4 regions of the Mesorhizobium sp. BR-1-1-10 genome follow, and region 4 is predicted to be linked to each of the others. Evidence: predicted binding sites of a transcription regulator. Region 4 holds the regulator's gene; each other region holds the start of a gene.
What was found. Region 4 encodes PhoB, which activates phosphate uptake and scavenging genes when phosphate is short. Its sites were predicted from a motif close to TGTCATNNANCTGTCAT; they were not measured.

Region 1 (7,278 bases), on a different contig from region 4:
GGCGTGCGCATGGCGCTGACGACGCTGTCGGGCATCATGATCACGGCGATCGGCTGCTTTGCCGTTTATCTCTGGGTCGAGGGCTCGATCACGGTCGGGGCGGTCGCTTTCACGCTCAGCCTGGTGCTGCGGCTCAACATGCTGCTCGGCCGGCTGATGATGCAGATGAACGGCATCTTGCGGAATCTCGGCGTGCTGGAGAACTCCAAGGCGCTGATCTCGCAGCCGCTCGGCCTGACCGATGCACCGGACGCCGGGGAACTGGTCGTGGCGGGTGGGCGCATCGACGTAAAAAATGTCGAGTTCCACTACGGCAAGGGGTTTGGGGTGCTGAACGGCATCAACCTTATCGTCAAGCCGGGTGAGAAGGTCGGGCTGGTCGGGCCTTCGGGCGCCGGCAAGACGACGCTGGCGAACCTTATCCTGCGCCTCTACGATCTCGAAAGCGGCCAGATCACCATCGATGGCCAGGACGTCTCTGGTGTAACGCAGGATTCGTTGCGCGCCAATATCGGCGTCGTCAGCCAAGATACGGCCCTGTTCCACCGTTCGCTGCGTGACAACATCAAGCTCGGCATGCCCGACGCAACCGACGCGCAGGTCATCGCGGCGGCGAAAAAAGCCGAGGCCCATGAATTCATCCTGACCTTGCGCGACAACAGGGACCGCCAGGGCTACGAAGCCTTTGTCGGCGAGCGCGGCGTGAAACTGTCGGGCGGTCAGCGCCAGCGCGTGGCGATCGCCCGCGTCTTCCTCAAGGACGCGCCGGTCCTGATCCTCGACGAGGCGACGTCGGCGCTCGATTCCGACATCGAGGCGGCGATCCAGGAGAATCTGACGCGGCTGATGGAGAACAAGACCGTGATCGCGATTGCCCACCGGCTGTCGACGATCGCGGCACTTGACCGCCTGGTGGTGCTCGACGGCGGCCGCATCGTCGAGCAAGGCACGCATGACGAGCTGGTGGCGCTCGACGGGCTTTATGCCCGGCTGTGGAAGCGCCAGTCCGGCGGGTTCCTCTATCACGAGGAAAGCGTGCTGGAAGAGACGCGGCCGGCGGAGTAGGTGCATGGGTGGATCGCCAGAGCTCAGTCCGGAGATCGGCCCAGAGATCGGCTACACGCTCAAGCGTTTGCGGCCAACCGTGGCGGCTTTCGACGCGTTGAAGGAAGAGAGCCGGCTGGAAGGCTACTGGATGCTGGTGCGTCTGGGCGATGGCTGGGCAAGCGGCCGCAACAAGTTCCTGAAGCGGGGCGAGGCGCTGTTCGGAGCCTGGCATGGCGCCGAACTCGCCGGTGTCTGCGGGCTGAACATCGATCCCTATTTCGAGGGCAGGGACCACGGCCGGGTCCGCCACCTGTTCGTCAGCGCGCGTCACCGTCGCGCCGGCCTTGGCCGAACGCTGGTCGAGATCGTGATCGACCGAGCCCGCCAGTATTTCACCGTGTTGAACACCCGCGCGCCGCCGGAAGCCTTCGCTTTCTATGAACGGCTTGGTTTTCAGCGCGTGGAGGGCGAAGAATTCGTCACCCATCGCATGGTGTTCGGGAAAGGGAACTGAAATGTCCTTGCGTCCGCCGTCCCATCTTGCCGGCACGTCGGCCGCCGACGCGGCCTTCGACGCGCTTGGCCATGAAATCCTGGCAGAGAAGGCGGCGGCGCTCGGGCGGGCCGGCCAGCGCGTCGAAGAAACCTTGGCGCGGTTGCGCGATAACGGGGACGATGGGTTGCGCCCCCGTCTGCTCAAGGAGGCTGCCGTGGCCGTTCACGCCTATTTCATCCAGCGCGAACTGTGCGGCCTTCGCAAGCATGACGCCGTGATCCGCGAATACAATATCCCCAAGGCGGTTCTAGTGAGGCTGGGCGCCGCGTAAAATCAGTTTTTAGGAATCACTCCAGCCATTCGGTGATGAAGCTGCCGTTTTCGTGAATGTCGGTCGTTTCCAGCGGACCGGGACCGAGATTGGTGAACTTGTGCGGCGTGTTGGGCGGCACGATCAGGATCTGCCCCGCCGAAGCCTCGATTTCCTGGTCACCGACCGTGAAGAGGCCGGTTCCCTGGCGGATGATGAAGATCTCCGCATAGGGATGGGCGTGCAGCCGCGGGCCGCCGCCGACGTCGGGCAGGTGATTGAAGATCAGGCAGGAGTTTGAGCCGTAGGCACCGCACTGCAGTTCGCCCTTCCAGTGGTCGGAACGAACAGCCCATTGCTCGCGATCGATGACGTGCGCCATGCGAAGGAGGATAGATCACACCGGCGCCCTGTGTCGAGGCAAGCCGGAGCCTTGGATTTTGCTGATATTTCCCGGTTGTTTAGCCGCCCTTTGCAGCCATTCGCCGTCCCGCCGGACACGAGGGGATTTTGTCCCCGCGACAATCTGCCCTTGTGCCTTCACCCGTCTGGACAAAAACGGGCTTCACGCATAAACCGAAGTCCAAATGCCGGAGGAATTCGCTAGCCTGTTCGCCATGCGCTGTCGGGTTGGCGTGATTGAGCGGGGAACAAGGCTCGGCCACCGGCGCGGAAGAGGCGAAAGGATCAGGCACCCGTGAGCGCAACCGACATCCACGATCCCAATCGTCGAGATTTTCTCTACGTCGCCACCGGCATGGCCGCCGTGGTCGGCGCCGGTGCCGTGGCCTGGCCGTTCATCGACCAGATGCGCCCCGACGCCTCGACGCTGGCGCTCGCTTCGGTTGAGGTCGATGTCTCCTCGCTGGCGCCTGGCAGCTCGCTGATCGTCAAGTGGCGCGGCAAGCCGGTCGTGGTGCGCAACCGGACCGAGAAGGAAATGAAGGACGGAGAGGCCGTCAGCCTCTCCGATCTCAAGGATCCGATTGCCCGCAACGCCAATTTGCCGTCCGATGCGCCGGCGACCGACGCCAACCGCACCACGCCAGGCAAGGAAGCCTGGATGGTGATGGTTCAGGTCTGCACCCATCTGGGCTGCATCCCGCTCGGCCAGGAAGGCGATTTCGGCGGCTGGTTCTGCCCGTGCCACGGTTCGCAATACGACACGGCCGGCCGCATCCGCAAAGGCCCGGCGCCGGAGAACATGGCGATTCCGGTATTCAAATTCGTTTCCGACACCAAACTCCTTATCGGTTGAGGCAGGGGATATTTCGATGAGCGAGGGACACTCGACCTACACGCCGAAGACCGGTATCGAACGCTGGTTCGACGCCCGCATGCCGCTGCCCAGGATGGTCTATGACAGCTTCATCGCCTATCCGGTGCCGCGCAACCTGAACTATATGTGGACCTTCGGCGGCATCCTGGCGATCATGCTGGTGGCGCAGATCCTGACCGGCATCGTGCTGGCCATGCACTATACGGCCGACACCAATCTCGCCTTCGGTTCGGTCGAAAAGATCATGCGCGACGTGAATTCCGGATGGTTGCTGCGCTACATGCACGCCAACGGCGCCTCGTTCTTCTTTATCGCCGTCTATTTGCACATCTTCCGCGGCCTCTATTACGGCTCCTACAAGGCGCCGCGCGAGCTGCTGTGGATCCTCGGCTGCATCATCTACCTCCTGATGATGGCGACCGGTTTCATGGGCTATGTGCTGCCATGGGGGCAGATGAGCTTCTGGGGCGCCACTGTCATCACCGGCTTCTTCAGCGCCATTCCTCTGGTTGGCGACTGGATCCAGCAGCTCCTGCTCGGCGGCTTCGCCGTCGACAATCCGACGCTGAACCGCTTCTTCGCCCTGCATTACCTGCTGCCGTTCATGATTGCCGGCGTCGTCGTTCTGCATGTCTGGGCGCTGCATGTCGTCGGCCAGTCGAACCCGACCGGCATCGAGGTCAAGTCGAAGACAGATACCGTGGCCTTCACGCCCTACGCGACCATCAAGGACGCGTTCGGCATGATCGTGTTCCTGTTCGTCTTCGCCTACTTCGTCTTCTACCTGCCGAACTATCTCGGCCATCCGGACAACTACACGGTCGCCAACCCGCTTAAGACGCCGGCCCATATCGTCCCGGAATGGTACTTCCTGCCGTTCTACGCAATCCTGCGCGCCATCACGTTCAACATCGGGCCGATCAATTCCAAACTCGGCGGCGTGCTGTGCATGTTCGGCGCCATCGTCATGCTGTTCCTGGTGCCGTGGCTCGACACCTCCAAGGTGCGCTCGGCGGTCTACCGGCCCTGGTACAAGCTGTTTTTCTGGCTGTTCGTGGCCGATGCCATCCTGCTGGGCTGGCTGGGCTCGCAGCCGGCGGAAGGCAGCTATGTGTTCATGGCGCAGATGGCGACGCTGTTCTACTTCGCCTTCTTCCTGATCGCGCTGCCGGTGCTCGGCTTGATCGAGACACCCCGCAGGCTGCCGAACTCGATCACCGAGGCGGTGCTCGAAAAGAACAAGGGTGGCAGCGGGCATCCGGCGGGCGCCACGGCAGCACCTGAGACCAAGGGCTGAGCGGTAGAGAATCTAAGGGGATTTGGCATGAAAAAGATTCTCACCTCGCTTGCGCTGGTCGGCCTCGTGGCCGCCGGCACCGGAGTTGCAGGCACTTGGGCGTTCGCGGCCGAAGAGGCGCACAACGCGGCGGCACCGACGCATTTCCCGATCAACGAGCCGAAGGAAATGAGCTGGAGCTTCACCGGCCCGTTCGGCACCTATGACAAGGCGCAGTTGCAGCGCGGGCTGAAGGTCTACAAGGAAGTCTGCTCGGCCTGCCATTCGATGAACCTGGTGGCGTTCCGCACGCTTTCGGACCTCGGTTACAGCGACGCGCAGATCAAGACGCTGTCAGCCGAATACACAATCCATGATGGCCCCAACGATGCCGGCGACATGTTCGACCGTCCCGGCAAGCCGTCCGACCATTTCCCGGCCCCATTCGCCAATGAGGAAGCCGCCGCTGCCTCCAATGGCGGTGCGGCGCCGCCGGATATGTCGTTGCTGGCCAAGGCGCGCGGCGTCGAGCGCGGCTTCCCGCAGTTCGTCTTCGATATCTTCACCCAGTATGATGCCGGTGGTCCCGACTACATCCATTCGCTCTTGACCGGCTACGACCAGACCCCGCCCGCCGGCATGGTCATCCCCGAAGGCACACACTACAACCCGTACTTCATGTCCGGCGTGTCGCTGAAGATGCCCAAGCCGCTCTCCGACGGCCAGGTCACCTATGACGACGGTTCGCCGCAGACCATCGACCAGTATTCCCGCGACGTGGCTGCCTTCCTGACATGGGCTGCCGAGCCGCACATGGAAGACCGCAAGAAGATGGGCTTCCGCGTGCTGGTGTTCCTGCTTCTGTTCGGCGCCCTGGTCTACCTGACCAAGCGCAAGGTGTGGGAAGCCGTCGCGCACTAGGCCTGTTGATCTTCAGGTGAGGCCGGTCTGCAAACGATGGCTTCCTGCGCTTCCGGTGCTCACGTACTTCAAGTACGCTCCGCTCCGGTTCTCGGAAACCATCGTTTTCGATTCGGCCTGACCTGAATCTCAAAGGCCCTGGGCCGTTCAGTGTACAACATGGGGCGCCGCGAGGTGCCCTTTCTGCTTTTTGAGTGGATTGCGCCTCCACGTCTCGGCGGTGTCACATGGCCGTCACCACACATCGCGATCCTGCGGCGCTCTCATCAAAGGATCACGCCCATGAAAAGATACGCATCGCTTGCGGCAGGCCTGCTGCTGCTCGTCGTAGGTTCCGCGGCCCGCGCCGAAGACGCAAAACCATTCATCACCAACAAGGATGTCGACCTGACGATGATCCTGCCGCCGCCGCCGGCCAATGATTCGGCTGAGACCAAGGCCGAGCTTGGCGAAGTGCTGACCATGCAGGTCACGCGCACACCCGAGATGGAAGCCCGCGCCATCGCCGACGCCGAGGAAAACGTCTGGCGTTTCGCCGATGTCATGGGGCCGAATTTCAACAAGGACAAGCTGCCGAAATTCAGCGCCTTCTTCGATCGCGTGGTGGAGACCGAAGGCGCCGTCGTCGATCCGGCCAAGGATGTCTGGAAGCGCCCGCGTCCGCACCAGCTCAGCGATCTCGTCAAGCCGGTGGTCAAGCTGTCGAGCTCCGGTTCCTGGCCGTCCGGCCATGCGACCGTCGGCACGATGATGGGCATCATCCTGTCCGACATGGTTCCGGAAAGGCGTGCTGAGATCATGGCGCGCGCGGCTGAGTTCGCCCACAACCGCATCGTCGGCGGCATCCACTATCCGTCCGACGTCGAGATGGGCAAGATTTCCGGCAGCGTCATCGCCGCCGTCCTGCTCAACCGGGATGACTTCAAGGCCGAGTACGACGTGGCCAGGGCGGAGCTTCGTTCCGATCTCGGCATGTAGGATTTGGCCGATAGCCATCCGTTCGAGCGGGGCGCCTTCGGGCGCCCCTTTTTCGTGGCTGCGCCCAACAGGAGGAAAATCGCCTGGTGGTTGCTCCCAGCCCGTAGTCAATTCCTTTGCCGGATGCGCTTGTCTCGGTCGCCACATCGCGCTAGCCGTTGTCGGTCGCGCCGGGTTACGATCGGCCCCGCGCCGTTTCACTTTGTCAGCCGGATCATTCGGAGCCGCTTCATGAAACCTTCTCTCGAAGACACGCTGCTGGCCTCGATCCGTACCATCCCGGACTATCCCAAGCCCGGCATCCTGTTTCGCGACATCACCACGCTGCTCGGCAATGCGCGCGCCTTCCGCCGCGCCATCGACGAGCTGGTGCATCCCTATGCCGGGCAGAAGATCGACAAGATCGCCGGCATCGAAGCGCGCGGCTTCATCCTGGGCGGCGCCGTTGCTCACCAGCTCTCGGCCGGCTTCGTGCCGATCCGCAAGAAGGGCAAGCTGCCTTATGAGACCGTGCGCGTCGCCTACAGCCTGGAATACGGGCTGGACGAGATGGAGATGCACAAGGACGGCGTCGCGCCCGGCGAGAAGGTGATCCTGGTCGACGATCTGATCGCCACCGGCGGCACGGCTGAAGCGGCGGTCAAGCTGCTGCGCCAGATCGGCGCCGACATTCTCGCCGCCTGTTTCGTCATCGACCTGCCGGATTTGGGCGGGCGCGCCAAGCTCGAAGCGCTCGGCGTGCCGGTGCGAACGCTGATCGGGTTCGAGGGGGTTTGAGACCGGTTTGCCGAAGGCAAATTGAAAGGTCCAGTGGACCTTTCAAAGATCTCGAACGCCCGGAGCGATAGCGAAGGGCAGGGAGGCAACACGATAACCAGCGCGGGTGCCGCCCTCATCCGCCCTTCGGCCACGCCGTAAACGGGGCGAAGGAAGAAACTACTCCACCTTCACCAGCACCGCGCTTTCGAACT
Region 2 (7,278 bases), on a different contig from region 4:
GGTGCGCGAGGCCGAACAGGACCTCGCCGAGGGCGCAGACATGCTGATGGTCAAGCCCGGCCTGCCCTATCTCGACATCATCCGCCGGCTGAAGGACGAATTCCAGATGCCGACCTTCGCCTACCAGGTCTCGGGCGAATATTCGATGATCAAGGCGGCTGATTCCAATGGCTGGATCGATGGAGAGAAGGCGATGCTGGAATCGTTGCTCGCCTTCAAGCGCGCCGGCTGCGACGGCATCCTGACCTATTTCGCACCCGAAGTGGCTGTGATGCTGAAGGGGTAGCCCGGCTTCCCGGGCAAGGCACTTCAGTAGATGTCACCACTCTTTCGACTGGTCGGCGGTTCTATCGAAAACCCGCTGACAAAAACTGGCGGCTGCAGCTATGATGGGAGCGGCCGGCAGCCCGCACCTCGGCCAAGAGGTATGGCGAACGCCTCCTGAGGATGCTTCCTGACCCGTTTCACCGTCGGGCGAAGGTGTCGGCATTGCGGGCACTGACAAAGGCTTCGCCGTGACCCGAAGAAACGGACATGCTTGCCTATCGCGATGCCAAGACGATGGCGAAAGCCATGCGGGAGGCGCTTGCCGCCCGCGACCTGCCGATCAGGCACAGCGAGGCCCTTGAGATCGTCGCGCGCCACTGACCGGCCAATGAGGCGGCGACCGTAGCTTGGCGGCAAGATTCGGAAATACCTTTTTTCCGCCTCGAAAACCGCTTGCAATTCAAGATCAGTTTGCTAGAAGAAACCACTTGCAAAATACAACCGGTTCTCAAGGAGGAGGTCCTCATGTCCAAACTTCGCGTCAACGCTTTCAGCCTGTCGCTTGACGGCTATGGCGCCGGTCCCGATCAGAGCCTTGAAAATCCGCTCGGTGTCGGCGGACCGGCCCTGCACAAATGGGCTTTCAGCACTCGCACCTTCCGCAAGATGTTTGGCCAGGAAGGCGGCGAGACAGGCGTTGACGAAGACTTTGCGGCGCGCAGCTTCGAGAATGTCGGCGCCTGGATCCTCGGCCGCAACATGTTCGGGCCGATCCGGGGCGAGTGGCCTGACGACAGCTGGAAGGGTTGGTGGGGCGACAATCCGCCCTATCACGTCCCGACCTTCGTGCTGACTCATTACAAGCGCGATCCCATCGTGATGGAAGGCGGCACGACTTTTTATTTCGTAACCGACGGCATCCATTCGGCTCTCGAACAAGCCAAAGCCGCCGCGTCAGGCAAGGATGTGCGGGTCGGCGGCGGCGTCTCCACCATCCGGCAGTATCTGCAGGAAAAGCTGATCGACGAGATGCACCTGGCGATCTCGCCGGTGCTGCTTGGCAGAGGCGAGAACCTTTTTGCGGGCCTCGACATGCTGAATCTGGGCTACCAGTGCGGCGAACAGGTGGCGACGGCACTGGCCACGCACGTGGTGATCAAGCGGGCGTAAGGTGGCGAAACCCTCGACGAAAGCCCATTTCTCCCCGTCACTATACGGGGAGAAAGACAAAACTCTCGCTCAATACTTCTCCGGCACGTAAAGCTCGCGCGGCAGCACCTGGCGCTCGTATTCCGGGTTGAAGACGCGCTCCGGCAGCGTGATCTCCTCGTGCGGCACCTCTTCATACGGCAGCTGCTTGAGCAGATGGTCGATGCAGTTCAGCCGCGCGCGCTTCTTGTCGTTACCCTCGACGATGAACCAGGGCGCCTCGGGAATGTTGGTGCGGGCGAAGGTCTCCTCCTTGGCCTTGGTGTAGTGTTCCCAGCGCACCCGCGACTGCAGGTCCATCGGCGACAGCTTCCACTGTTTCATCGGGTCGTGGATCCGCATCAGGAAGCGCATTTGCTGTTCCTCGTCGGTGATCGAGAACCAATATTTGACCACGGTGATGCCCGAGCGCACCAGCATGCGCTCGAACTCCGGCACGTCATGGAAGAACTCCTCGACCTGCTCGGGGCTGGCAAAACCCATTACCCGTTCGACGCCGGAGCGGTTGTACCAGGAGCGGTCGAGCAAAACGATCTCGCCGCCTGCCGGCAAATGCGGGACATAGCGCTGGAAATACCATTGCGACTTCTCGCGTTCGGTCGGAGCCGGAAGCGCCACGACGCGGCAGATACGCGGATTGAGCCGCTGTGTGATGCGCTTGATGACGCCGCCCTTGCCAGCGGAGTCGCGGCCCTCGAATATCACCACCAGTTTCTTCTTGTGGTAGGCGACCCAGGATTGCAGCTTGATCAATTCGGACTGGAGGCTGATCAGGTCGCGAAAATACTGCATGCGATCGATCGAAGGCGGATGCGAGTTCTTGTAGATCTTGGCGATCTCCATCGAGAGGGCCGGCTCCGACATTTCGAGCTCATAGTCCTCGTCGAGCGTGTCGGCGAGCTCGGCTTCAAGCCAGTCCTTGGCAGGGGAATTCTGTTTCAGCTCGGTCATATCAACTGCTCCGCTTGCAAGCCCTGTCGGTTACCACTGGGCGCTCCAATTGCTGGCCAATGGAAACACCTGAGCCGACTTCAATATAGGCCGGCAGTGACGGTTTTATTGCAGCACAGGCGCAATTGCCGGCGTTTCAAATTCCGCAATGTACGATCGATCGACCGTCGTCGCATGGCGACAAGCCGGCCGAATTGTCCTACAAATGCGCGGTCGCCTTCCAGGCCTGCCTTGCCGGCACGCCTCTTCAACAAAATCGTGAGGATCTGACATGGAATACCGCACCCTTGGCCGTTCCGGCCTGAAGGTTTCGACACTGACGCTTGGCACCATGACATTCGGCGGCGCCGGGCCCTTCGCCGCGGTCGGCAACAGCGATCTCGCCGAAGCCAAGCGGATGATCGATATGTGCATCGATGCCGGCATCAACCTCATCGACACCGCCAATGTCTATTCCAACGGCCTCTCCGAAGAGATCATAGGCGAAGCTCTCGGCGGCAAGCGCAAGAACGATGTGCTGATCGCGTCCAAGGCGCGGATGCGGATCGGCAAGGGCCCGAACGACGAGGGCCTGTCGCGCCATCATCTGATCCGTGAATGCGAGAGCAGCCTGAAGCGCTTGAAGACCGATGTCATCGACATCTATTTCGTCCACCAATGGGACGGCCTCACTCCGCTCGAGGAGACCGTTGCCGCGCTCGACAGTTTGGTCAGCCAGGGCAAGGTGCGCTACATCGGCTGCTCCAACTATTCCGGCTGGCAGGTGATGAAGGCGCTTTCCATCAGCGACAGCCGTCACCAGCAACGCTTCGTCACCCAGCAGATCCACTATACGCTGGAAGCGCGCGAGGCCGAGTACGAGCTCTTGCCGATCTCGGTCGACCAGGGGCTGGGCGTTTTGGTCTGGAGCCCGCTCGCCGGCGGCCTGCTGTCGGGCAAATACCGCCGCGACAGCCCGACCGCTCGCCAGCTTGCCGGCTGGTCCGAGCCGCCGATCCGCGACGAGGACCGGCTGTGGCGGATTGTCGATGTGCTGGTCGAGATCGGCAAGGATCGTGGCGTCTCGGCGGCGCAGGTGGCGCTCGCCTGGCTGCTTGGACGCCCTGCCGTCTCCTCGCTGGTGATCGGTGCCCGCAATGACGTTCAGCTCAAGGACAACCTTGCGGCGGCGGCCCTGAAGCTCGGCACCGAAGAACGCCAGCGCCTCGACGCGGTCAGCCGGCCGGCTCTGCTCTACCCCTACTGGCACCAGCAACTGACAGCGAAGGATCGCTTCGGCCCCGCCGACCTGGTTCTCGACCGCAGCGATATCTGATCGGCGTCAGGCCGAGAGCAGAGTTAGCTGCCGATAAACCGCCAGAGTTCGGGATCGGGTTCGATCTGGCCGCCGAGCACGAAATATTTGTAGAGGACCAGCAACGAGATCGCATGCTCGTCCCGTTCATTGGAGAATTTGCGGCAATAGGCATTGGCTGCGGCGATGATGCGCTCCGCCGCGGCCGGGTGCGCTTCGAAATAGCGCACTTTTTCGCCGAGATCGGCAAAATCCGGGTCGAGCGGCGCATAGTGGACACCGGCCTCGAGCTGGCTCTCGCCAAACCATGTTTCGTAGGTCGGCGGCGGCATCAGACAGAGCGAGTTGGAATTCATGATCCATTTGAGGTTGGTCGCCACGTCATTGCCCTCCAGCGAGACGATGTAGCGATAGCGCAGGTGCTGGCTGATGCTGAGGAAAGGCTTGCTGTACTTAGCCGGTGCGCTGCGCTTGTGCGAACCGGCATCGCAGAACGGCAAGTCGCGCGCGACATCCAGGAACCGTGTCCTGATCGGGTTGTTGAGGTCGCCGCGCCAGACCACGGCAGGGCGCTTGTCGGCGAAGGCGACGGTATCGACGGGCATGTGGAAGTGGCGGAATTTGTTGAACTTCATGACGACGGCATTGCCGTTGTCGGCGCGGATCGGCCGGTCCTTGACGAGGGTCGGCAGCTTGGGCACGCCGATGACATCACCGAACTTCAGGTCGATAAGCAATGATGGATCGAAATAGCGGGCAAATTCCTTCAGGTCGTAATAGTACATGCTCGGTTCAAACGGTATCTTGTCGATGCGCACAGCATCCGGGCCTGGTGTAAAAGCGTCCTGCAGCTTGTTGTAGTGATTCAGTCGCCGGCGCACGGCCTCGTCCGAGAGCCTGGCCTGCTGCAGGCGGCTGGCCAATCGCCGCCGGAAGATCGCCTGGGGCGCGATATCGCGCATGACGTTCCGCGCATAGTAGAAGACCTTTGCCGTCGTTCGTTGGAGGGTGGCCATGGACTCTTTTGATCAAAGATAAACGCGGTTGAACAAGTGAAGGTCGGGATGGTTCCCGCAGCATGATTGCCCTACCATCCAGCCACGCATTCCGATAGCGCCCGAATGCGGCTGGCGGCCTCGACCGAGCGCCGCAACTAGCCCGTTATGTAGCGCCACACCTCGGCATCCGGTTTGATCTGGCCCGACAGCACGAAGTATTTGTAGAGCACCAGCAGGGAGATCGTCTGCTCGGTCTGTTCGTCGTCGAATGTCCGGCAATAGGCGTTCGCAGCCGCGATGATGCGCTCCGCCTCCGCCGGATTCCGCTCGAAATAGGCGACGTGGTCCTCAAGGTTCGAGAAATCCGCCGCGAGCGGCACATAGTGGACGTTGGCTTCGAGCTGCCGCTCCGCAAACCAGGTCTCATAGGTCGGCGGCGGCATCATGCAGAGCGACTTCGAATTCATGATCCATTTGAGATTGGTCGCCACGTCGTTGCCCTCGAGCGAGACGATGTAGCGATAGCGCTGGTGCTGGCTGATGCTGAGAAAAGGCCTGGCGTATTCGGGCGGTGCGTTCGGCTTGTGCGAACCGGCATCGCAGAACGGCAGGTCGCGCACAGCGTTCAGAAATCTTGTCCTGATCGGATTGTTGAGATCACCGCGCCAGACAACGGACGGCAGCTTGTCGGCGAACGACATCGCGTCAGCCGGCATCTGGAAATGACGAAACTTGTCGAGTTTCATGATGATCGCGTTCTTGTCGTCAGCACAGATTGGCCGGTCCTTGACGATCGAAGGCACCTTGGGGACATTCCTGACGTCGCCGAATTCCAGGTCGATGAGCAGGCCGGGATCGAAGTAGCGGGCGAACTCCTTCAGGTCGTAATAGTACATGGTCGGCGTGAAGGGCAGTTTGCCGATGCGCATGGCATCGGCGCTTGGCGCGAAACCATCCTGCAACTTGTTGTAGTAATTCAGCCTGCGGCGCGCCGCCTCACCGGAAAGCCTGGCCCTTTCGAGACGGCCAGCCAGCCGGGCACGAAACAACGCTTGCGGAGCGACATCGCGCGCGACGTTTCTCGCATAATAGAAAACTCTTGCTGCGGTCCGCGAAATTGTGGCCATCGGTCACTTGATCAAAACAAACGGGCGGTTCTCAATTCATGGCGCCCGCATGTCCTACATCATTGTGGCGCCGATCTGGCAAGCGCCCGCATCTCTTCGATGCCAGCAGCCACGCATTGTCGCTTCGGCTGTTGTGTTTGACGGCTAATGCTCCTAGGCAGGCTCAGGGCCGCAAGGCAGTCACAAAAAGGAGCCGACATGGCGCGAGCACCAAACTACGATCAGGAACGCAAGGAGCGCGACCGCCAGAAAGCGGCCAAGAAGGCTGAAAAGCTGGCGGCCAAGGTTGCCGCGCGCGAACGTACGAAGCCTGAAACCGAGACTGAGACCGAAACGAAGGATTAACGGCATCCGGCCCGCTAATGCGGGCCGAGCCTCAAATCCAATTGTCAGCCCAAACCGCGAGCTAATATCAGGCTGGCGCCTTGTCGCTGATGAAGACATCCACTTCCCGCGCCGCGGCGATGAAAGCGCGCCTGGCATTCATCGCCGGCTTGTCGCCGGCGAGCGCGTCGTGACAGGCCTGCAGCGCCGCACGATGCTTGGGGCTGCGCTTGCCGGGCCAGTTGTTGAGGAGGTAATCGGAAGCCTCCCTTGCCGAACGCAAGAGCTGAGTGCTTCCCGCCGTGACGGATTTGACGGTCACAGGTGTTTCAAACCGGTTGTTTTCCATCGCCGCTCTTACGCCATCGGCTTCCTTGAAGCGAGGCCGAAAGTGCGCTTCACGTCAGACCCGTCTGTTTTTCCGGCCAGCGCGCCGCAGCGCATGGACCGCACTAAGCGGCGACGACGGCAAATCCCCTGGCGCGAAGGCCACGTCGGTCGTTGGCAAGCGACGTCACCAGCCGATCACGGCTGCCGATGATGTGGGCCGACAGCAGCCGCGCGGCTTCATCAGCCTGACCGAGGCGTGTCGCGGCAAGAATGGCGCGATGTTCGACCCAGGCACGGCCAAGGGCCGTCTCGTCACGCACTTCCAGCCAGCGGGCGCGCGACAGGCGCGTCATCGCGTCACGAACCGCCCGGAACAGGAATTCGTTGCCGGAGAGCCGCGCCAGCTCGATGTGAAAATCCATGCCGACACGATGCCACTCCTCGCGCGGCGTATCTTCGTCGCAGGAATCGAGCATCGCCTCGATGACATCGATGGCGCTCTTGTCGGCTTGCCCGCACGTCAGCCGCAATGACGCGATCTCGACCGCCTCGCGATAGACCGCAACCTGCTCGAGTTCGGCCAGATTGATGGGCGAAACGGTCCAGCCGCGCCCGTCCCTGCCGACCAGCCCCTCGGTCTCCAGCCGCAGCAGCGCCGCCCTGACAGGCGTGCGCGAGGCGCCGAATTGGCTTTCGATCCAGCGTTCGGTCAGCCGCTCTCCCGGCCCGATCTCGAGCGCCAGGATCATCTCGCGAAGCTGCCGTTCGACATTCTGCA
Region 3 (7,278 bases), on a different contig from region 4:
AGGCCACCGCTTCGCGCAGCGTGTGGAAATATCCGTTGTGGAAGAAGCTCTTGCGCAGTGCGACGTTGCGCAGGGTCGGTGTCTTGAACAGGCCGCAATAGTCGGTGCGGCCACGGAAATCGGTGCGCAGGGGACCGCACAGGCCGAGATCGACATAGGCCGGGTCGGCGTTGGCCGGGATGGCCGGATTGCGCGGCACGGCGATGGCGATCAGGCCGAAATCGGTGAATTGCGGCGGCTCACCGTCATTGGCCGGTTCGCTGAGGTGGCAGGAGGCGCAATTGCCTTTCGCCTCGTCCTCGAACAGGGCGCGGCCATGCAATTCCCGCGCCGATAGCGTCGCCTTGCCGGCGAGGAAGGCGTCGTAGCGGCTGGAATAGGGGTAGAAGTCGACCGCGCTCTGCTCGAACGTGCCAAGCGCCTCGGCGGCGGCGTCGAAGGCATCGTCCGGGCGGTCGAAGACATCGTTGCCGAAGGTTGCCTTGAAGTCATCGGCATAGGCTGACTTGCGCAAGGCGGCGGAGACCGCCACGGCATCCTTGTTTGCCATCTCGAAGGGCGAGAGCAGGGGGATTTTCGCCTGGTCCACACCGTGATCGGCGCGGCCGTCCCAGGTCAGACCGCCGGTCGGGCCATTGTCGACGCTCTCGTCGCCCTCGTCCTCGGAATCGTGGAAATGCTCGGTGAAGGCGGGTGCCGCCTCGAGATAGCGCAGCGACGGCACCGCGCGCACGCCAGGCAGGTCGAGGTTCGGGCCGCCCATCTCGACGGGAGATGCCGAGGCCGGACCGAAGGCATGGCGCGGATCGTGGCAGGAGGAACAGGCCTGTTTTCCCGAAGCCGAGAGCGCCGGGTCGAAGAACATCCTTCGCCCCAAGGCAGTCAGCGCCTCGGCGCGTGCGAAGGCTTGGCCACGCGACAGCGGACCGGGATGGACCCCGTCCGGCCCCGCCGTATTCGCGGGCGCGGCAAAGCCAAATGCCGAGATCGCGGCACTCGCGATCATCAGGCTTTTCCATCGTCTCGTCATCATGGGGCACGGTCCGCTTTGGCCCGGAAATAAGAACGCAGTGCAACGGATTGATGACCGGTCCCAGTGCTCACGAAACCGTGTTCGCCGCGGCGGCGGATGTCACAAAGGTGACAAGGCATCCACGTTAGCTGCCTATGGTTCCCGCGCAATAGCTCTTCTAGTTAAAGTCTGCCACGAGGTCTTTCCATGACGAGGCTCAAGTTCCTCACTTCCTTCTGTCTGGCCGGTTCGGCTTTGTTTCCCCTTGCGGCCGCCAATGCCGCCCCTCCCGGCTTCGACAAGATCGACACCGTCGTCGTCATCTATGCGGAGAACCGCAGCTTCGATAATCTTTATGGTGGCTTCCCCGGCGCCAATGGGCTGGCCAATGTCTCGGCCGAACAGGCGCGCCAGCTCGATCGCGATGGCAAGCCGCTGACCGAACTGCCGCCGGCCTGGGGCGGGCTGACCGGAAAGGGCGTCACGCCCGTGGTGACGGAGGCGCAGACCGCGCATCTCGCCAACGCGGCCTTCGCCATCGACGATCCCAAGGGCTTCAACGAAGGCACCAATGTCATCACCCACGATTTGTGGCACCGTTTCTACCAGGAGCAGATGCAGATCGACGGCGGCAAGAACGATAAATTCGTCGCCTGGGCCGATTCCGGCGGGCTGGTCATGGGCCATTATGACGGCTCGAGCCTGCCGATGTGGCAGGTGGCGAAGAAATATGTGCTGGCCGACAATTTCTTCCAGGGCGCCTTTGGCGGCTCCTTCCTCAACCATTTCCAGCTCGCCTGCGCCTGTACGCCGGTCTATCCGCATGCCGACACGAGTCCGATCAAGGGCCAGATCGCCGTGGTCGAGGCCGACGGAACGACCTTGAAGGTGGCCGACAATTCGCCGCCGTCGGCGCTGGGCGGCGTGCCGAAATTCGTCAATGACGGCGCCATCACGCCCGATTTTTACGCCGTCAACACCATGCAGCCGCCCTATCAGCCGAGCGCCAACAAGCCTGCCGAGGGCGGTGACAAGGCGCTGGCCGATCCGGCCGCGCCCACCACGCTGCCGCCGCAGCACGACATCACCATCGGCGATCTCCTGTCGCTGAAGGGGGTCGACTGGGCCTGGTACGCCGGCGCCTGGCAGACGGCGCTCGACGGCAAGAACGCCACGCCGGTGCCGAACTTCCAGTTCCACCACCAGCCGTTCAACTATTTCGCCGCCTACGCGCCCGGCACGGCAGCGCGCACCGAGCATCTCAGGGATGGCGGCCTGGATGGCGCCGAGTTCATCAAGGCGATCGACGACGGCAAGCTGCCGCAGGTCGCCTTCTACAAGCCGCAGGGCAATCTCAACGAGCACTCAGGCTATGCCGACGTGACATCGGGCGACCGGCATCTGGCCGACCTCGTCGCGCATCTGGAGAAGAGCCCGCAATGGAGCCACATGCTGGTCGTCGTCACCTATGACGAGAATGGCGGCTTCTGGGATCACGTCGCGCCGCCCAAGGCCGACCGCTGGGGCCCGGGCAACCGCATCCCGGCCTTCATCGTCTCGCCCTATGCCAGGATGGGCACGGTTGACCACACGCAATACGATACGACGTCGATCCTGCGCTTCATCACCGCGCGCTACGATCTGCCGGTGCTGACGGGCATCGTCGCCCGCGACAAGGCGCTGGCCGCCAATGGCGAGCCGCCGATGGGGGATCTGTCAGCCGCGCTTGATCTCAGCCGCTAGGGCGGAGCGAACCGCGAATACGCCGCCGCGCCGCGAGGCGCGGTGGCTCAGCCGCCATTGACCAGGGCAAGAATGAGCTTTTGCAGATTGCCGCCCTGGCCGAGTTCGATGCGGTCGAAATCGCGGCTTGCCTGCCGCTGCGCCTGCGAAAGGGCGGACAGGCGTTTGGTCATCTCGACCCGGATCTTGCTGCATTTGGGATCGTCGGGAACGGTGAGGCCGACCGTCGCCGCCTCGATCTTGCGCGCCATGTCGACAATGGTCGCGCCATGCACCTTTTCGTGGGCGCTGACGCCTGCGAGGAAAACCTCCCAGTTCTTCTGGATGGCGGACGGCAGCGGCGAGGAGGGGCTGGGCAAGGTGTAGGTGATGATGAGCTTTGGCTTGGCCGAGACCAGCACGCAGGCTCCGGCACGCGGCTGATAATCCCTGGTCCAGGTCAGCTTGAAATTGGTGTGAGCAATGGCGCGGGTAATGCCGACATTCGGCCCGTTCTCGCCAATCGACCGGTAGAGCTCGAGCCCGGACTGGCCTGAAATGGCGTAGGTCTCGACCTTCTCGACCGGCTTCCATTCGGCATGCGCGGCGAGCGGCAAGGCCACCAGGGCCGCGGTCGGAAAACACAGGCGACCAAAGGTTCTCAACACCGCTCTCTCCAAGGCGCGCGGCACATGCAATGCCATTCAACGGCTTTTCCTATATGCTGCCGGCGGGCGCTGCAAATGGCCCGGAGGGAGACGTCATGAGAAGAAATCTCGTTGCCGCCGGTGCCTTGGCGGCGGTGCTTGGCTCGCAATCGGCCTTCGCGGCATCCTGCGGCGGCTGGAGCGCCAAGATGGAGGAAGACGAGGGTGGCAGCGTGCTGACCGCTTCGGTCTGCGGCGGGCCCAGGGGCGACGCCTATCTGATGCTCAATTGCTACGACAAACCGGTGCTGAGCTACGATCTGGGCGCCAGCGGCCAACAACTGGAACCGGGCATCAGCGGCGCGTTCGACTTCAAGGCCGACGGCAAGACGGTGACCAAGACCCTGCAGCTGGAGGCGATGTACAATTATTTCGTGGCCGATCTGGAGAAGGGGGACCCGCTGCTCGACCTGTTGCGGTCCAAGGGGGACGTGTCGGTCAGCGCTGCCAAATATGGTTCGATCAGTTTTGCGCTGAAGGGTTCCAGTGGCGCAATCGGCAAGGTGCTGGCGCAGTGCGGCAAGGCGAAGCCCGCGGGCGACGCGGATTGAACCTCGAGAGGTTGCGCCCCCCTCGTTGTCCTGCCGCCCATTGATCTCCATTCCATTAGCGGCTTGCCGCCGGCGCCGGGCGGCCGTATCTCACGTCCATGACCGACATCCAATTCCGCAAGGCGCAAGCCTCCGACTTGCCAGCCATCGTCGCCATGCTCGCCGACGATCCGCTGGGTGCCGCCCGCGAAGACGCCTCGTTGCCGTTGGCGCAGGGCTATATCGATGCCTTTGACGCCATCGATGCCGATCCCAATCAGCTGCTTGCCGTGGCCGTGGATGGCGCGGAGGTAATCGGCACCCTGCAGATCAGCTTCCTTGCCGGCATTTCGCGCAAGGGCGGCTGGCGCGGGCAGATCGAGGCGGTTCGCGTTGTCAGCGACAGGCGCTCCGACGGCGTCGGCAAGAAGATGTTCGAATGGGCGATCGACGAGTGCCGGGCGCGGGGCTGCGGCCTTGTGCAGCTCACCACCGACAAGGGGCGAGCGGATGCGCACCGCTTTTATGAAGGGCTCGGCTTCAGTGCCAGCCATATTGGTTACAAGAAGAGCCTTTAGCGGAAACCCGTGCCGGTTCGGGCCTGGCGGTGACTGGCGTATAGCGGAAGCCCTTCAGGCACTATTCAAATCGCCTGGCAAAGCGGATATAGGTCAGTCAGGTTGACCTATTGTAAAAACGTCCGGGGAGGCGTGTCGTGACCCTTTTGAACCTTCTGGCCTCGCGCTCATCGCGCATGAAGGCCTCCGAAATCCGCGAGCTGTTGAAGCTGCTCGACCAGCCCGACATCATCTCCTTCGCCGGCGGCATTCCCGATCCGTCGCTGTTTCCGGCGGACGCCATCCGCGATGCCTATGCCGACGTGCTCGGCGGCCCGGAAGCGGGGGCAGCACTGCAATACCAGGTTTCGGAAGGCTATCTGCCGCTGCGGCGCTGGCTCGCCGGGCAAATGGGCAAGCTCGGCGTGGCCTGCGACGAAGCCAACATCTTCATCACTTCCGGCTCGCAGCAGGCGCTGGATTACCTCGGCAAGCTGTTCCTGTCGCCAGGCGATACCGCGCTGGTGACATGGCCGACCTATCTCGGCGCGCTGCAGGCCTTCAACGCCTACGAGCCCCGCTATGACCGGCTGCGGCCCGAGGGCGGCAACATGACGCCCGATGCCTACCACACTGCCGCCGCCGCCAATGGCGGCAAGGTGAAATTCGCCTATCTGGTGCCCGATTTCGCCAACCCGACCGGCAACACGCTGGACCGAAAGCAGCGCGAAGCGGTGCTCGACCTTGCCGGCGAGCTCGACATCGCCGTCATCGAGGATGCCGCCTACCGGGCGCTGCGCTATGACGGCGAGGGTGTGCCGCCGATCCTGGCGCTCGACTGCATCAGGTCCGGCGGCATCGACAAGGCGCGCACGCTCTATTGCGGCTCGTTCTCGAAAATTTTGTCGCCGGGCATGCGTGTCGGCTGGGTTTGCGCGCCGCGCCACGTGGTGGAAAAACTGGTGCTGATGAAGCAGGCTTCGGACCTGCACAGCCCGTCCGTCAACCAGATGGTGATGCACCGCGTCGCCGAAGCCGTGTTCGACGGCCAGGTGGAAAAACTCATCGGCGCCTACCGCGAGCGCCGCGACGGCCTGCTCGGCGCGCTTGAAGCCAACATGCCGGAGGGGGTGACCTGGAGCCGTCCGGAAGGCGGCATGTTCGTCTGGGTGACGCTTCCGGAGGGCACCGACGCCACGGACCTCCTGGCACGGTCGGTGAAGGAGGCGCGGGTCGCCTTCGTGCCGGGCAACGCCTTTTACGCCGACGGCACCGGGCGCAACACGCTGCGGCTGTCGTTCACGCTGGCCACCCGCAGCGCGGTGAGCGAGGGCATTCCCCGGCTGGCGGCGCTGCTCAAGGGTTAGAGCAAATTCCACGAAAGTCTCAAATGGTTTTCCCGGGAAAGCGCCCAGCGCTTTCCCCAGGAATTGCGTAATAGCAAGAGCGGCATGCGCCTAAGCCGGCACGTTCACCAGCTGCTTGAGCTTTGCAAGCCTGGCGCGGGCGAGCTTGCGGATCGGCTTTTCGAAACCCTCTTCGCCGGCTTCGACGACGAAGACCAATGTCTTGAAGTCCAGCATGAACTCGTCGATGGCCCGCGTCGTCTGTTCGGACCTGTCCTTGAACCGGCGCAGCAATGCGTTCGCTTCCTCGATGGCATCGGCATTGGCGCCGTCGACCAGCGCTTCAAGCTTCTGAAAACAATCCAACCGACATTCTCCCGCCGCGCCTCCAAACTTGCCATCGGTGCAAAAGTTCCATCGGGCTCGAAAAATTGTCGCTGGTTGTCAGCAGAGGCTCGCGCCCCGCGTTGACGCCCTGCCAACCGCGCCTAAATTCGAGGCCTTGCGAGGAGGCGCTTTCATGGAAACCCAGGAATTGCATCGCGGCCGGCTCATCGACCACCTCCAGCTCGTGGTCCGGGATCTCCCCGCCAGCCGGCGTTTCTACGAGGCGGTTTTCCAAGTCCTTGGTGTCCCGATCGGCGGCACCGGCGAGGATTATTTCTGGGCCGACGAATTGTTCATTTCCAGCGCCGACAGCCGGGCCGCGCTGGGAAAGCTGACCGGACGTCATCATCTGGCCTTCCAGGCCAGGGATCACGCCATGGTCGATGCCTTCTACAAGGCCGGGCTCGAAGCCGGCGGCACGGACAATGGCGCGCCGGGCGAGCGGTCCTATCATCCCGGCTATTATGCCGCCTTCCTGCTCGACCCGGACGGCAACAACATCGAGGCCGTCCACCACGGCCCGGCCAACCGCAGCGCCGCGTCGGTGAAGATCACGTTCTAGGAGCAATCGATCGACCGCGTCGAGGCGAGGTGATTCCGATGCCGCATTTCCGGGGTATTTCGGAGACTCGGACGCCACACCGGCCAATCCGATCGGATTCTTGACCTGGGCGGCACTGAAATTGTCCTGCGGAGCATGGATGGCGCCGTCTCTGGACAAGAGGCAAATCGGTCCCATACGGTGCGGCTTCAGGGAAGACGCGTGCGCGGGAAAGGCCGGTTGCTCGTTGAAAAAGAACGTCTTCTCTTCGCTCGATCTGCCGTCGCATCTCGACGACCGCGCGCGCTTCTCGCTCTGGCAGGACATTCATGTCGCCGAGATCTGGTCGGTCGAATATGCCATCTCCGGCAATGTGCCGTTCCAGGCGGATATCGAAGCCACCGCCATCGGGCCGCTGGTGCTCGGGCGGATGGCCGGGACGATCAAGCATGCGAGCCGCAAGACGCACAACATCG
Region 4 (7,278 bases):
CAACTCGCCGACCTGGGCGGTTTCCTGGGGCCCAAGTGCCGCCGTCGGCTCGTCCATGATCAGGATGCGGGCATTGAACAGGATCGCGCGGGCGATCGCCACCGATTGCCGCTGACCGCCTGACAGCTTGATCACCGGCTCCTTGAAGCGCTGGAAGCGGGGATTGAGCCGCCCCATCACCTTGCGCGCCTCGGCCTCCATGGCGACGTCGTCGAGCGTGCCCCAGGCGGTCATCAGTTCGCGGCCGAGGAACAGGTTGGCGGCGGCATCGACATTGTCGGCCAGCGCCAGCGTCTGGTAGATCGTCTCGATACCGTATTTCTTGGCGTCGCGCGGGTTGGAAATCGCTGCCTCCTCGCCATTGACGAAGATCTGGCCCGCATCGCGTTTGTAGGCGCCGGACAGGATCTTGATCAGCGTCGACTTGCCGGCGCCGTTGTGGCCGAGCAGTGCCACGACCTCGCCGGGGAAAAGATCGATCGAGGCGTCGTCGACGGCGCGGATGCCGCCGAAGGCGATCGAGATGTTGCGCATGTCGACCAGCGGCGTGCCAGTGGGCGCAGTTGCGAGGGCCCTTACGGGAGCGGTTTTGTCAGCCATGGTCGTATCCCTAAACCCGCTTGCGATAGACGGTGTCGAGCCAGACGGCGATGACCAGCACGGCGCCGACGACGATGCTCTGCAACGGCGAATCGACACCGAGCAGCACCATGCCCGACTGCAGCGACTGCATCAGCAATGCACCGAGCATGGCGCCGATGATGGTTCCCGAGCCGCCGGCAAGCGAGGTGCCGCCGATGACGGCCGCGGCAATGACCAGCAGCTCATCCAATGTTCCCAGCACATTGGTGGACGAGTTCTGCCGGGCCGACGAAATGGCGGCGGCGATCGTGGCCAGCACGCCCATGATCATGAACACCTTCATGGTGATCCAGCGCGTGTTGATGCCGGCGAGATTGGCCGCTTCCGGATTGCCGCCGATAGCAAAGACATAACGGCCGAAACGGGTGCGGTTGGTGATGAAGGTCATGACCAGACCGACGGCGACCGCCATCAGCACCGGTATGGCGATGCCGTGGGCGATGAACAGCCCGCCCTCCGGCACGGTGATGTTGTTGGCGGCCGCGTACCGGTTCACGATCCCGATCGGCCATGGATAGGAGTTGGCCAGCCAGACCGCGCCCATGATGACGGCGCAGGTGACGACGCCGAGCAGCGTCTCGGCCCAGATCGGCCGCAGGGGGAAGCGGAAGCGCTTGCGCTGGACCCGCCCGTTGAACAGCGCGAACACGACGGCCAGGCAGGCGACGATGCCGACGACCCAGCTCCAGGTGGCGCCGATCGATCCGGCCGGTCCGCCGCCCATAAGCTGGAACGTGGCGTCGAGCGGTGCCACCGTCTGGCCTGACGTGACCCACCAGGCGGCGCCGCGCCAGACCAGCAGGCCACCCAGCGTGACGATGAAGGCCGGCACTTCGAGATAGGCGATGACGAAGCCCTGGAAGGCGCCGATCAAAAGCCCGAGCGCCAGACCGATGACTAGTGCCAGGACCCAGATCCATGGGTTGCCGAGTTCAAGTCCTACGAACCGAACCAGGAAATGTACCTGCGCAAAGCCCATGACCATGCCGATCAAGCCCTCGGCGGAACCGACGGACAGGTCGATGTTGCGCATGACGATGACCAGCACCATGCCGCAGGCCATGATGGCGACCGCGGACGTCTGCACCGACAGGTTCCACAGATTGCGTGGCGTGAGGAACGTGCGGCTGTCGAAATCGAGCGGATTGACACCAAGACGCAGGCTCGAAATCACATGCAGCGCGACCCAGATCAGCAGCAGCGCGCCGATCATGCCGAGCATGCGGGTATCGATCTCGGTCGCCTTCAGGAAACGCGCGACCGCGCCGAGTTCCGACGCACGCGCCGTATCGGCCTGCGAGGTTGAGGTCGTGTCGGTCATGATGTCCTCCCAGCGGCTTGCCGTCTGACGCGGAGCCGGACCAGAGCCCAGAAGTTAGCCGCCAGCGGCGGAAACACAAATCTTGTCGGGAAAACGCCGCGGCTTGGAAGCAATTCCAGGAAAAGTGCGTAAGGGTTTTTCGTCCGGAATTGCGAAGACAAGGAAATTGGAACGGCCAGTGTTCAGAACACTGACCGTTCCACGCCGCGGCGTTTCCGACTTTTCAGGCGATCAAGCTCAGTTGCAGGCCGCGACGCTGCCCGCGGCAACGCCCGTGCAGACTTCGTCCTTCTTGATCCAGCCGGCGTCGATGACGAGGTTGAGATTGTCCTTGGTGATGGCCACCGGGGTCAGGAACAGCGACTTGACGGTGTTGCCGCCAGGCGTCGTGAAGTCCTTCACGCCGGCGATGTCGGTCATCTTCTTGCCGTCGGCGAGTTGCGAGGCGATCTCGGCGGCGTTCTTGCCGAGTTCGCGCGCGTCCTTCCACACCGACACGGTCTGGGTGCCGAGCGCGATGCGGTTGAGCGCGGCGTGGTCGCCGTCCTGGCCGGAGACCGGCACGGTGCCGGCGAGCCCCTGCGCCGTCAGCGCCGCGACGACGCCGCCGGCGGTGCCGTCATTGGCGGCGACCACGGCGTCGACCTTGTTGTCGTTGGCGGTGAGGAACTGTTCCATGTTCTTCTGGGCGTTGGCGGGCAGCCAGCCGTCCGTATAGGCTTCGCCGACATTCTTGATCTTGCCGCTGTCTATGGCCGCCTTCAGCACTTCCATCGAGCCCGAGAACAGGAAGTCGGCATTCGGATCGGCGCCGGAGCCCTTGATGAAGACGTAATTGCCCTCAGGCTTCACCTTGAACACTTCGCGGGCCTGCATGCGGCCAACTTCCTTGTTGTCGAAGGTCAGGTAGAAGACGTCCTTGTTCTCGATCAGGCGGTCATAGCCGACGACCGGAATGCCCTCGTCGAGCGCCTTCTGTACCGCCGGGCCGATGGCCGACGCGTCCTGCGCCAGGATGATCAGCGAATTGGCACCCTGCGAAATCAGGCTCTCGACATCGGTCAGCTGCTTGCCGGGATTGGACTGCGCATCGGCGGAAATGTACTTGTCGCCCGCGGCCTCGATCGCCTTCTTCATGGCCGCCTCGTCGGTCTTCCAGCGCTCCTCCTGGAAGTTGGACCACGACACGCCGATGACCTTGTCCTTTGCCTGCGCGACCGACGCCAGCGTCAGCGACATGGCGACACCCGCCAGAATGGCGACTGTGAATCTCTTCATGATATCCTCCCTGCGCCCGCGTGTGGCGCGACCAAACTGGCCCTAAGGCCGGCACAAAGGCCCTATTTTTTCGAGCCTCGAAAAAACACTGGTCCATCGCCTGAGCACTGTCAACATTGATTCTGACGCATTTTGAGGTGCCAGAAGCCTTTTTTCGAGCCCCGCAATAAATAAATGACAGCCCCAGCCGCTTCTGCCAGTATTCGACCCGTTGCCGGAGGTGTTCGAGGGGGCGTCAAGAACCACGGCGACGGGGAGGGAATGATGTCGGTCGGAATCCGCCACGACGATCTGCGCCGGCGCAACCGCGCAATGGTGATTGGAGCCGTGCGCCGGGGTGGCCAGCCCTCGCGCACCGAGATCGCCGCTACTACCGCCCTCAGCCACTCGACCATATCGGCGATATCAGCCGACCTGATCGGCGAAGGTATCCTGAGCGAAGGCAAGCCGAACGAGGCCGGCTCACTGAAACGCGGCCGGCCGCAGGTGGGCCTTTGTCTCAACCCCGAGGCCGCGGCGGTCATGACCGTGGTGCTGTCGCTGAATTTCCTCTCCGTCGCCCTCATCGACTACGCCGGCCAGGTGATATCGGAGGAGCAGCGCCGGCTGGACACGCTGACCATGTCGCGCGAGGCGCTGATCGGCGAATGCGTGGCCATCGTCCGGCGCCGCCTCGAGGATCCCGACCTCGATGTCGCCAGCATTGCCCGCATCGCGCTGGCGATCCAGGGCATCACAGACACCGAGGCGCGCGCCATGCTGTGGTCGCCGATCACGCCGCAGACGGACATTGCCTTCGCCGATATACTCGAAGCCGAATTCGGCATCCCCGCCACCATGGAGAACGACTGCAACATGATGGCTGTGGCGCTGCGCTGGCGCGACCCCGAGCGCTACCGCGACGACTTCATCGCCATCCTGCTCTCGCACGGCATCGGCATGGGCCTGGTGCTGAAGGGCGAGCTGTTCACCGGCACCCATTCCTCCGGCGGCGAGTTCGGCCACATGATCCATCGCCCGGGCGGCGCGCTCTGCCGCTGCGGGCGGCGCGGCTGCGTCGAGGCCTATGCCGGCAACTATGCCATCTGGCGTAATGCAGGAAAGATGGGTGAGGACGCCAAACCGGTCGACGTCAGCGACGCCGACATGCGCGCATTGGCGGCTACGGCGCGCGAAAGAGACGGACCGGAGCGCGAGGCCTATCGCAAGGCCGGCGAGGCGCTGGGCTATGGCCTTGGCAGCCTGTTCGCGCTGATCGATCCGGCGCCGGTTGCGATGGTCGGCGTCAGCGCCGCCGCCTTCGATCTGATCGAGCCGGCCTTGCGTGAGGCCATCGCCCAGACCGCCGGCGGCCAGCATTCGACGTCGATTTCCTTCGATACAGAGCCGAACGAATTGCCGCTGATCCGCGAGGGCTGCGCCATGCGCGCGCTCACCTTCGTCGACCAGGAGATCTTCGCGCCGGGCGTGCAGGTGAGATCCGGCAAGAACGTGGCCTGATCTCAATCCTCGCGGATTGCGTAGCCCGCGCCACGGATGGTGCGTATCACATCGGGCATGCGGCCATTGTTGACCGCCTTGCGCAGGCGGCCGACATGCACATCCACGGTGCGCTCGTCGATGTAGATCGTCTCGCCCCAGACATTGTCGAGCAACTGGCTGCGCGAGAACACGCGGCCGGGATGGCGCATCATGAATTCGAGCAGCCGGAACTCGGTCGGTCCGAGCCGGATCTCGCTCTTCTTGCGATAGACCCGGTGCGATTCGCGGTCGAGCACGATGTCACCGACCTTGAGCACGCTGGACAGCACTTCCGGCTTGGCGCGGCGCAGCAGCGCCTTGACCCGGGCCATGAATTCCGGCGTCGAGAACGGCTTGACCAGATAGTCGTCGGCGCCGGTCGAGAGGCCGCGCACGCGGTCGCTCTCCTCGCCGCGCGCCGTCAGCATGATGATCGGCAATCGCTCCGTCTCGGGCCGCATGCGCAGGCGCCGACAGAGTTCGATGCCGGAAACCGCCGGCACCATCCAGTCGAGCACCAGGAGGTCGGGCACGTTTTCCTGGAGGCGTATCTCGGCTTCGTCGCCGCGTGTCACCACCTCGACCTGGTAACCCTCGGACTCCAGGTTGTAGCGGAGGAGCACGCCCAGCGGCTCCTCGTCCTCCACCACCATGATGCGTGGCGCGATCATCGATCGATCATCCCTGCCGTCAAGCCGCCGGCACCGACATCGCCGTCTCGTCCTGCTTCGGACGGTTGGCGGGCAGTTGCGTGCCGGTCAGCACATAATACGCATTCTCGGCGATGTTGGTCACATGGTCGCCGATGCGTTCGAGATTCTTGGCGCAGAACAAAAGATGCGTGCAAGCCGTGATGTTGCGGGGATCCTCCATCATGTAGGTCAGGAGTTCGCGGAAGACCGAAGTGTATTTGACGTCGATGCGTTCGTCGTCATTCCTGAGCTTGGCGAGGGCGGCGGCATCGCCCGCCGCATATTCCTCGACGACGCCCTGCACCTGGATCAGTACCAGCTGCGCCATGGAGTCGATGGAATGCGACAGGTCGCGCGGCGTGGCGGTGAGGCCGACCGAGCCGACGCGCTTGGCGATGTTCTTGGCAAGGTCGCCGATGCGTTCGAGATCGCCCGCCATGCGGATCGAGCCGACGACATGACGCAGATCGTCGGCCATCGGCTGGCGCTTGGCGATCAGGGTGATGGCGCGATCATCGAGTTCGCGCTGGCGCGCGTCCATGATGGCGTCGTCGGAGACGACGCGCTGTGCCAGCGCGTTGTCGGAATTCAGCAGCGCCTTGGTGGCGCCGCCGACCATCGTGCCGGCGAGATCCCCCATGTCGCTGATCAGCCTGCTGATCTGTCCGAGATCCTCGTCGAAGGCTGCGACTGTGTGTTCGGCCATGATCCTGGTCCTCGTATGCGTGAGATCAGCCGAAGCGGCCGGTGATATAGTCCTGCGTGCGCTTCTCGCGAGGCGACGTGAAGATTTTCTCGGTTTTGTCGAATTCGACCAGCTCGCCCAGATACATGAAAGCCGTCTGCTTCGACACGCGCGCGGCCTGCTGCATGTTGTGGGTGACGATGACGATCGTGTAGTCGGCCTGCAACTCGTCGATCAATTCCTCGATCTTGGCGGTCGACAATGGGTCGAGCGCCGAGGCCGGCTCGTCGAGCAGGATGACCTCCGGCTTGACCGCCACGGTGCGGGCGATGCAAAGCCGCTGCTGCTGGCCGCCCGACAGGCTGAGGCCGCTGGCGTTGAGCTTGTCCTTGACTTCGTTCCACAGCGCGGCGCGTTTCAACGCCTGCTCGACACGGCCGTCCATCTCGGCCTTGCCGATCTTCTCGTAGAGGCGGACGCCGAAGGCGATGTTCTCATAGATCGACATCGGGAACGGCGTCGGCTTCTGGAACACCATGCCGATCTTGGTGCGCAACAGGTTGAGGTCCTGCGAGCGGTCGAGAACGTTCTGGCCGTCGAGCAGCACCTGACCCTCGGCGGTCTGCTTGGGGTAGAGCTCGTAGATGCGGTTGAAGACGCGCAGCAGCGTCGACTTTCCGCAACCCGATGGTCCGATGAAGGCCGTCACGCTGCGCTCGGGCAGCGACAAGGTGATGTCCTTCAGCGCCTTCGACTGGCCGTAGTAGAAATTGAGGTTCTTGACCTCGATCTTCGCCTTGGCGGCTGCGTCTGTCGCAATCGTCATGTCTGGAGACAACATCTGGCTCATTTGTCCTCTCTGCGTCCGGTCAGGCTGCGCGCAAAGATGCTGAGCGCGAGAACCGTCAATGTGATTATGAGTGCGCCGGTCCACGCCAGTTGCTGCCATTCCTCGTAAGGGCTGAGAGCGAACTGGAAGATGGTCACCGGCAGGCTGGCCATCGGCGCATTGAGATTGCTCGACCAGAACTGGTTGTTGAGCGCCGTGAAAAGAAGTGGCGCCGTCTCGCCGGAAATGCGGGCAATGGCCAGCAATATGCCGGTGACGATGCCGGACATCGCCGCGCGGTAGGCCACCG

Region 1: a site for PhoB is predicted at 5,551-5,567, ahead of LB555_RS21610 (acid phosphatase). Genes of this name have one in related genera too.
Region 2: a site for PhoB is predicted at 2,524-2,540, ahead of ppk2 (polyphosphate kinase 2). Genes of this name have one in related genera too.
Region 3: a site for PhoB is predicted at 1,130-1,146, ahead of LB555_RS23450 (acid phosphatase). Genes of this name have one in related genera too.

Annotation. Positions count from the first base shown of each region.
Region 1 covers NZ_JAIUIL010000010.1:59,988-67,265, forward strand. The annotation lists gene LB555_RS21575 (ABC transporter ATP-binding protein) at 1-1,065, shown strand, start outside; gene LB555_RS21580 (GNAT family N-acetyltransferase) at 1,070-1,561, shown strand; gene LB555_RS21585 (DUF6665 family protein) at 1,563-1,874, shown strand; gene LB555_RS21590 (cupin domain-containing protein) at 1,891-2,235, opposite strand; gene petA (ubiquinol-cytochrome c reductase iron-sulfur subunit) at 2,551-3,111, shown strand; gene LB555_RS21600 (cytochrome b) at 3,128-4,429, shown strand; gene LB555_RS21605 (cytochrome c1) at 4,457-5,329, shown strand; gene LB555_RS21610 (acid phosphatase) at 5,612-6,307, shown strand; gene LB555_RS21615 (adenine phosphoribosyltransferase) at 6,539-7,084, shown strand; gene LB555_RS21620 (MaoC family dehydratase) at 7,244-7,278, opposite strand, start outside.
Region 2 covers NZ_JAIUIL010000002.1:295,850-303,127, forward strand. The annotation lists gene hemB (porphobilinogen synthase) at 1-286, shown strand, start outside; gene LB555_RS04430 (glyoxalase superfamily protein) at 535-648, shown strand; gene LB555_RS04435 (dihydrofolate reductase family protein) at 793-1,437, shown strand; gene ppk2 (polyphosphate kinase 2) at 1,507-2,427, opposite strand; gene LB555_RS04445 (aldo/keto reductase) at 2,699-3,742, shown strand; gene LB555_RS04450 (glycosyl transferase family 90) at 3,766-4,737, opposite strand; gene LB555_RS04455 (glycosyl transferase family 90) at 4,875-5,846, opposite strand; gene LB555_RS04460 (hypothetical protein) at 6,045-6,191, shown strand; gene LB555_RS04465 (DUF982 domain-containing protein) at 6,259-6,492, opposite strand; gene LB555_RS04470 (GntR family transcriptional regulator) at 6,623-7,278, opposite strand, start outside.
Region 3 covers NZ_JAIUIL010000011.1:187,805-195,082, forward strand. The annotation lists gene LB555_RS23445 (cytochrome-c peroxidase) at 1-1,006, opposite strand, end outside; gene LB555_RS23450 (acid phosphatase) at 1,220-2,755, shown strand; gene LB555_RS23455 (DUF922 domain-containing Zn-dependent protease) at 2,803-3,438, opposite strand; gene LB555_RS23460 (hypothetical protein) at 3,498-3,992, shown strand; gene LB555_RS23465 (GNAT family N-acetyltransferase) at 4,091-4,549, shown strand; gene LB555_RS23470 (PLP-dependent aminotransferase family protein) at 4,726-5,895, shown strand; gene LB555_RS23475 (hypothetical protein) at 5,986-6,240, opposite strand; gene LB555_RS23480 (VOC family protein) at 6,395-6,823, shown strand; gene LB555_RS23485 (AraC family transcriptional regulator) at 7,050-7,278, shown strand, end outside.
Region 4 covers NZ_JAIUIL010000014.1:119,438-126,715, reverse strand. The annotation lists gene LB555_RS26040 (ATP-binding cassette domain-containing protein) at 1-600, opposite strand, end outside; gene LB555_RS26035 (sugar ABC transporter permease) at 611-1,963, opposite strand; gene xylF (D-xylose ABC transporter substrate-binding protein) at 2,201-3,241, opposite strand; gene LB555_RS26025 (ROK family protein) at 3,506-4,741, shown strand; gene phoB (phosphate regulon transcriptional regulator PhoB) at 4,744-5,433, opposite strand; gene phoU (phosphate signaling complex protein PhoU) at 5,453-6,160, opposite strand; gene pstB (phosphate ABC transporter ATP-binding protein PstB) at 6,186-6,989, opposite strand; gene pstA (phosphate ABC transporter permease PstA) at 6,986-7,278, opposite strand, start outside.